Regions from separate parts of the Micromonospora sp. II genome, predicted to be linked through region 1. Evidence: riboswitches for the same ligand, from Rfam matches in the RefSeq annotation. Region 1 holds a riboswitch; the other holds the start of a gene.

The links. A riboswitch is a leader RNA that binds a small molecule or an ion and turns the genes downstream of it on or off. The one in region 1 is predicted to bind cyclic di-AMP.
Region 2: linked by a shared signal. The riboswitch ahead of A8711_RS15645 (transglycosylase family protein) and the one ahead of A8711_RS20960 (NlpC/P60 family protein) in region 1 are both predicted to bind cyclic di-AMP.

The regions. Positions count from the first base shown of each region.
Region 1 is NZ_LYXF01000037.1:1,416-4,618, reverse strand. It holds gene dcd (dCTP deaminase) at 1-257, shown strand, start outside; gene A8711_RS20960 (NlpC/P60 family protein) at 322-1,353, opposite strand; cyclic di-AMP (ydaO/yuaA leader) riboswitch at 1,367-1,504, opposite strand; gene A8711_RS20955 (N-acetylmuramoyl-L-alanine amidase) at 1,743-3,203, shown strand, end outside.
Region 2 is NZ_LYXF01000024.1:869,037-872,239, forward strand. It holds gene A8711_RS15635 (helix-turn-helix domain-containing protein) at 1-91, opposite strand, end outside; gene A8711_RS15640 (LLM class flavin-dependent oxidoreductase) at 138-1,700, opposite strand; cyclic di-AMP (ydaO/yuaA leader) riboswitch at 1,873-2,018, shown strand; gene A8711_RS15645 (transglycosylase family protein) at 2,017-2,661, shown strand; gene A8711_RS15650 (YbaB/EbfC family nucleoid-associated protein) at 2,845-3,203, shown strand, end outside.

The DNA of each region.
Region 1 (3,203 bases):
GGCTGCTGACCCACTCGACAGCCGGCTTCATCGACCCCGGCTTCTCCGGCCACGTCACGCTGGAGCTGTCGAACGTGGCGAACCTGCCGATCACGCTCTGGCCCGGCATGAAGATCGGCCAGCTCTGCATCTTCCGGCTCTCCTCGCCGGCCGAGCACCCGTACGGCTCGGCCGTCTACGGCTCGCGTTACCAGGGGCAGCGCGGCCCGACGCCGAGCCGGTCCTGGCAGAGCTGGCGCACCTGGCCGACGCGCTGACGCCGCCCGCAGTTGTTAAGAAGGGCCCCCTCCTCTACCGGAGGCGTTAAGAGGGGGCCCTTCCTTACACGCGGCCGTAGCTGTTGATGTCGCCGTCGTCGACCCGCTTCATCGTGATGGGCTTGCCGGACTGGGAGGCGTGCACCACCCAGCCGTCGCCCACGTACATCGCCACGTGGTGCAGGTCGCTGTAGTAGAAGACGAGGTCGCCGGCGCGCAGCTCGGCCCGGCTGATGCGCTTCGTCACGCCGTGCTGCTGGCGTGCGCTGTGCGGCAGTGAGACGCCGCCCTTGGCCCAGGCCGCCATGGTGAGGCCCGAGCAGTCGAAGTGGTCCGGGCCGGCGGCGCCCCAGACGTAGATCTTGCCGATCTGGGCGCAGGCGAACTTCACCGCCGCTCCGGCCGGGCCGCCGGGATAGCCGGCCGGGCAGGGCGCCGGGCGCAGCGGGCCGCCGCCGCCCTTGCCGTACACCTTGAGCCGCAGCTTCTCCAGCTTGGCGATCTCGGCGTCGATCTGCTTCTTCTTCGCCGCGAGCTGGGCCTCGGTGCGCGCCAGGCCGGCGATCATCTCGTCCAGCGGCTTCTTCTTCGCCGCCAGCTCGTCGCGCAGCGCGGCGACCGAGCGCACCTGCTCGTGCTGGCGGTGCGCGAAGCGGTCGAGCAGCTCCAGGCCGTCGACCAGGTCACCGGGTGAGCGGCTGCCGAGCAGCGCGTTGACCGTGGAGAGGCTGTCGGCCTTGTAGGCGTCGGCGGCGAGGCCGCCGACCTGGCCGAGCGCGGCGTCCACCCGGGCTTGCAGGGGTGCGATCTGCCGGCCGAGCGCGTCGGCCTGCTTGCGCCGCGCGGCGAGCTGCTCGCGTACGTCGTTGACCTGCTCGATGACCGGTTCGAGCTTGTTCCAGTCGCGGTCGATCTGGGCCTCGATCTCGGCGACCGAGGGTTCGGCGTGTGCCGCAGTGGCGCCGCCGGTCAGTACGACGGCGGTGCCGACCAGTGCGGCGAGGGCGGTGGTGAAGCGGGACCAGCGGGAACGCGGCGCGGCGCTGGACCGGTCGACCGACCGGTTCGACGACGGCCGCGGGGCATGGAGTGCCACCGGGCGTCCGTACTCCTTCTTCCGTACCGCCTACCGGGTTAGCTGACGGATTCGGGCGGGAAGGGAGCCGCCCTACCGCAGCAGCGCTGCGGATTCACCCCAGGTACCTGGTTCCCCGGCTCGCCCGGAGGCGACTCGGCGGTGTCGGACCGTCACCGACCGGGTTGGACGGTGAGACGTGCGGCCGACGATTCACCAGAGTAGGGACCACCGTTATCGATCCGCAACTTCCAGCGCCGTGACACTCCGTACGCGATCCAGCGCCACACCGCGCACGGAGGTGAAGTTTTCTTTCACGACTGATTACTTACTGGAAAGGTATTGACCGTCGCGGGTGTGCGGAGTGAGGGTGGAAACGCAGTGACCCCCATCCCTGTCCAGGAGGTTCGATGCACCTCTCCGCCCCGCCGTCGGGCAGACGGATACTGCTCGCCGCCGCCGTGGCCACGGCCACCGCGCTGGCGACCACCGGCCCGGTTACCGCCGCGCCGGACACGTCCGCGCCCGCGAGCGACCGGCAACAACAATACGCCGCCGCCGCGGCCGAGTACGGCGTGCCCCAGAACGTGCTGCTCGGTGTCTCCTATCTGGAGTCCCGCTGGGACACCCACCCGGGTCAGCCCAGCACCAGCGGCGGCTACGGCCCGATGCACCTGACCGACGCCGCGCACATCCTCGCCACGCCGGGCAGCGCCCACGTCGACGAGGACGAGGACCCGCGCGGCGACGACTCCCGGCCGCTGAAGCTCGACCCGGCCACCGCCGCCGCGCCGACGCGGGAGACGCCGCTGCCGAGCGCCTCGCTCCAGACGCTCGACGCGGCCGCCGCGCTCACCGGGCTGGACGCGGGGACGCTGCGCACCGACCCGGCCGCGAACATCCGCGGCGGCGCGGCGCTGCTGTCGTCGTACCAGAAGGCTCTGGGCGGGCCGGTCGGCGCCGGCACCGACCCGGCGGCCTGGTACGCCGCGGTGGCCCGCTACTCCGGCGCGGACACCGCCGACGCGGCGGCGGCCTTCGCCGACGAGGTGTACGACCAGCTCGGCCAGGGCGCCACCCGGACCACCGACGACGGCCAGCGGGTCACGCTCGCCGCCACCGCCGCGAAGCCGGACCGCTCCCGGCTGGCCCGCCTCGGCCTGCGCACCGCGCAGCGGCCGGACGGACTGGAGTGCCCGGTCCGGCTGGCCTGCGAGTGGATTCCCGCGCCCTACGAGCAGCTCAGCGACGACCCGGGCGACTACGGCAACCACGACCTGGCTGACCGGCCGAAGCAGCAGAAGATCGAGTACATCGTCATCCACGACACCGAGGGCTACTTCGGCCCGAGCGTCGACCTGGTGAAGCGGGCCGACTACCTGGGCTGGCACTACACGCTGCGCTCGGTGGACGGCTACATCGCCCAGCACATCAAGACCAAGGACGTGGGCTGGCACGCCGGCAACTGGTACGTCAACGCCAAGTCCATCGGCCTGGAGCACGAGGGCTTCGCCGGCCAGGGCACCTGGTACACCGAGGCGATGTACCGCACCTCCGCCAAGCTGGTCCGCCACCTGGCGCTGAAGTTCGGCATCCCGATGGACCGGCAGCACATCATCGGCCACGACAACGTGCCCGGCATCACCGCCGCCAACGTGGGCGGCATGCACTGGGACCCGGGGCCCTACTGGGACTGGTCGCACTACTTCGACCTGATGAAGGCGCCGTTCCGCGGCACCGGCACGGCGAAGACCGGCCTGGTCACCATCGACCCGGACTTCGCCACCAACCGGCCCGCGTTCACCGGCTGCAACCAGCAGCCGCCGGGCGTCCCGACGCCCACCCCGCCGGCGCAGCCGTGCCCCTCGCGC
Region 2 (3,203 bases), on a different contig from region 1:
GCGTGGTGCGGTTGCCGACCACCTCCAGCGCCCGGGCGATCGAGCAGTTGGCGGTGGACCAGGAGTCACGCTGCGCAAGGAGGTCCGTCATGGCGTCGACGGTACCCCCTGACTTAGGAAATCAAAAGTCAGCTACCTCACAGCTGGCCGGGGAAGAAGCCGTGCCGGGCCAGCGGCTCGACGATCTGGTGCTCCTCGTACGACAGGTGCGACAACAGCGTGTCGGTGAGCAGGTCCACCGCCTCCTGGAGCTGCGTGAAGTCGCCGGGCCGGTGGACCAGTTCCACGAGCGCCCGGTCGACGCTCTCCACCACCCCGTGGATCACCACGTGTTCCTCCTCGAGGCGGTCGAGCACGGCCGCCAGCCCGGCCTCGGAGCGGCGCAGGTGCGGGAAGATCGAGGCGTCCTCCAGCCCGTGGTGCTGGGTGACCATGGTGCAGTAGGCCGCGCAGTACGCCCCGAGCGTCCAGTTGTTCTGCCGCATGGTCATCTCGTTGAGCGCCGCCCGCGCCCGGCCCGGCGAGACGGCGCCCCGCTTGACCTGTTCCAGCAGGTCGCGCACCTGGGCCAGCTCCTGGCGCAGGTGGTCGTGCACGTCCACCAGGTGCTGCCCGGCGGCCTGCCCCCGGGGTGGGTAGACCTGGCCGGCCGGAGGCAGCGGGGCGGTCGGCCGGGTCGACTCGTCCCAGGGGCGGCGCGCGCTCAGACGTACCCCCGGGTCGGGGGTGGGGGTGACCGCCAGCGTGGCCGCGCCGCCGGTGGCGGCCGTGTCGTCGGCGACCGCGCGGGCCCCGCTGCCGGGCGCGGTGCGCTCGGCGGCGACGAGTTCGCGGACCGCCGGCGCGACCTCCTGGGCGAAGATCTGGATCGCGCGCGGCTCGTCGCTGCCGAGGATGAACGTGGTGACGCCGTGCTCCAGCGTGAGCCCGGCCAGCTCCTCCACCCACTGCTCCGGCGGGCCGGCCAGGAAGCCGGCCGACGAGCGCGCGAACGTGCCGGTCACGTTGAGCATGCGGCGGATCTCGGCCGGGTCGCGCCCGGCAGCCTGCGCGCCCTCGTCCACGAGCGCGTTCAGGGCGGGCAGCTCGTCGGGGCCCTTGGGCAGGTAGGACAGGGAGGGCAGCCAGCCGTCCGCGGCGCGGCCGACCAGGCGCAGCATGCGCGGCTTGTACGCGCCGACCCAGATGCCCACCCGATGCGCGGGCGCCGGGCCGCGCTTGGCGCCGACCACCCGGTAGTGCTCGCCGTCGACGCGGATCATGCCGCGGCGGTCGGTGTCCCAGACCTCGCGGATCACCCGGATCGCCTCGTCCAGGGCCTCGACCGCCGCGCCGGGGGACAGGCGCCGCCCGCCCGTCGCCTCGATCGCGTCCCAGAACGCGCCCGCGCCGAGTCCCATCTCGACCCGGCCGCCGGTGAGCAGGTCCAGGCTGGCCACGCTGCGGGCCAGCACCACCGGCTGGCGCAGCGGCAGGTTGAGCACGTTGCCGGCCAGGTGGATGCGCTCGGTGACGGCGGCCACGTAGGACATCAGCGTCCAGGTGTCCAGGAAGCCCGGCTGGTACGGGTGGTCCTGGAACGTGACCAGGTCCAGCCCGACCTGTTCGCAGAGCGTGGCCAGCGCCACCACCTGGTCGGGCTGCCCGGCGGCGGGCGTGATGAAGCCGCCGAAGGTCAGCTCGTGTCCGTGATCGGTCATCCGTCCCGCCCCTCCCGTGATCTTGCTCGGCCCTGCCACGGTAGCTCCACAGGTGGTAGCCCGGCCGGGTGAACACCATCACAAGAAGTGGACGATCGTCGCAAACCGTCCTTAGCGTCGGTTTCGTTCGCATTCGCGGGCACCGCGGGCCGGAAACGCCAAATCCCGCCGCCGGCCCCGGTAACCGAACCTCGTGCGGGAGCGGGGGAACCACACGTTCCACGGTGCATCGTCACCTCGGGGTGAAGCCGCCACCGGCGGCCGGGCTCCTCGGCCCGAACCCGACAGCTCACCTCGTCGGCGTGGAGGAATCCACATGGCAACTGCATACTCGGCCCGAAGCCGCCGTACCGCTCTCGGTGCGGTGGTGACCGGCGCCGCCGTCGGCGTCGCGACCCTGTTCGGCCCGGCCGCACCGGCCAGCGCGGGCGTCAACTGGGACGCGGTCGCGCGCTGCGAGTCCGGCGGCAACTGGAAGATCAACACCGGCAACGGCTACTACGGCGGGCTCCAGTTCTCCCGCGCCACCTGGAACGGCTACGGCGGCCAGAAGTACGCCGCCCGCGCCGACCTGGCCAGCCGGTCCGAGCAGATCGCCGTCGCGGAGAAGGTGTTGCGCGGCCAGGGCATCGGCGCGTGGCCGGTCTGCGGCAAGAAGGGCGGCTCGGCGAACGCCGCGGCGACCCGGTCCGAGCGGGCGGCCCCGAAGAAGGCCACCTCGAAGAAGTCCGCCCCGAAGCGGGCCGCCACGCGCAAGACCGCGCCGGAGCGGGCCGCGACGACTGCGGCGCCGCAGCCGTCGGCCGGGACGTACGTGGTCCGGCGCGGGGACACGCTGTCGGAGATCGCCGTGGCGCAGCGCGTCGACGGCGGCTGGCGTGCCCTGCACGAGCGCAACCGGGCAGTGGTCGGCGACGACCCCGGCCTGATCTTCCCCGGTCAGCGGCTGCGTCTGCGCTGATCTGGTCCGGACGCCCGGCCGGTTCGACCCGGCCGGGCGTCCGGCCGCCCGCGACACGCCGCGCCGCCGGTGTCCGGCCTGCTCGCGGCGCCGGACGCCACCCGTGACGGCCGCTGACCGCGATTCGTCGGAGCCGGTTGCTAGGGTCACGATGATCGGCTCAGACGTGAAGAAAGCGCGGAAATGACCAACGATCCGTTCTCGGCGGCCGCGAGCATCGACGAACTGCTGACCCGCACGCAGCAGGCGCTCACCGCGATGCGCTCCCGGGCCTCGGAGCACGCCGACGGCGAGCCGGGCGACCTGCTGCGCGCCGAGGGCACCGCAGCCGACGGCCGGGTCCGCGCGGTCGCCGTTCAGGGTGGCCGGCTGGATTCCGTGACGATCGACCCGGACTTGGCCGGCGAGCCCCTCGACGTCCTGTGCGGACATGTCACCGCCGCCGCCAACGCCGCGCTGTCCGAGCTGGACGCCCGGGTCAGCGCGTCGGCGCGGGCCGACGCCGACGCGCTCGCCGCCCGGCTCGGCAGCATGGGTGACCA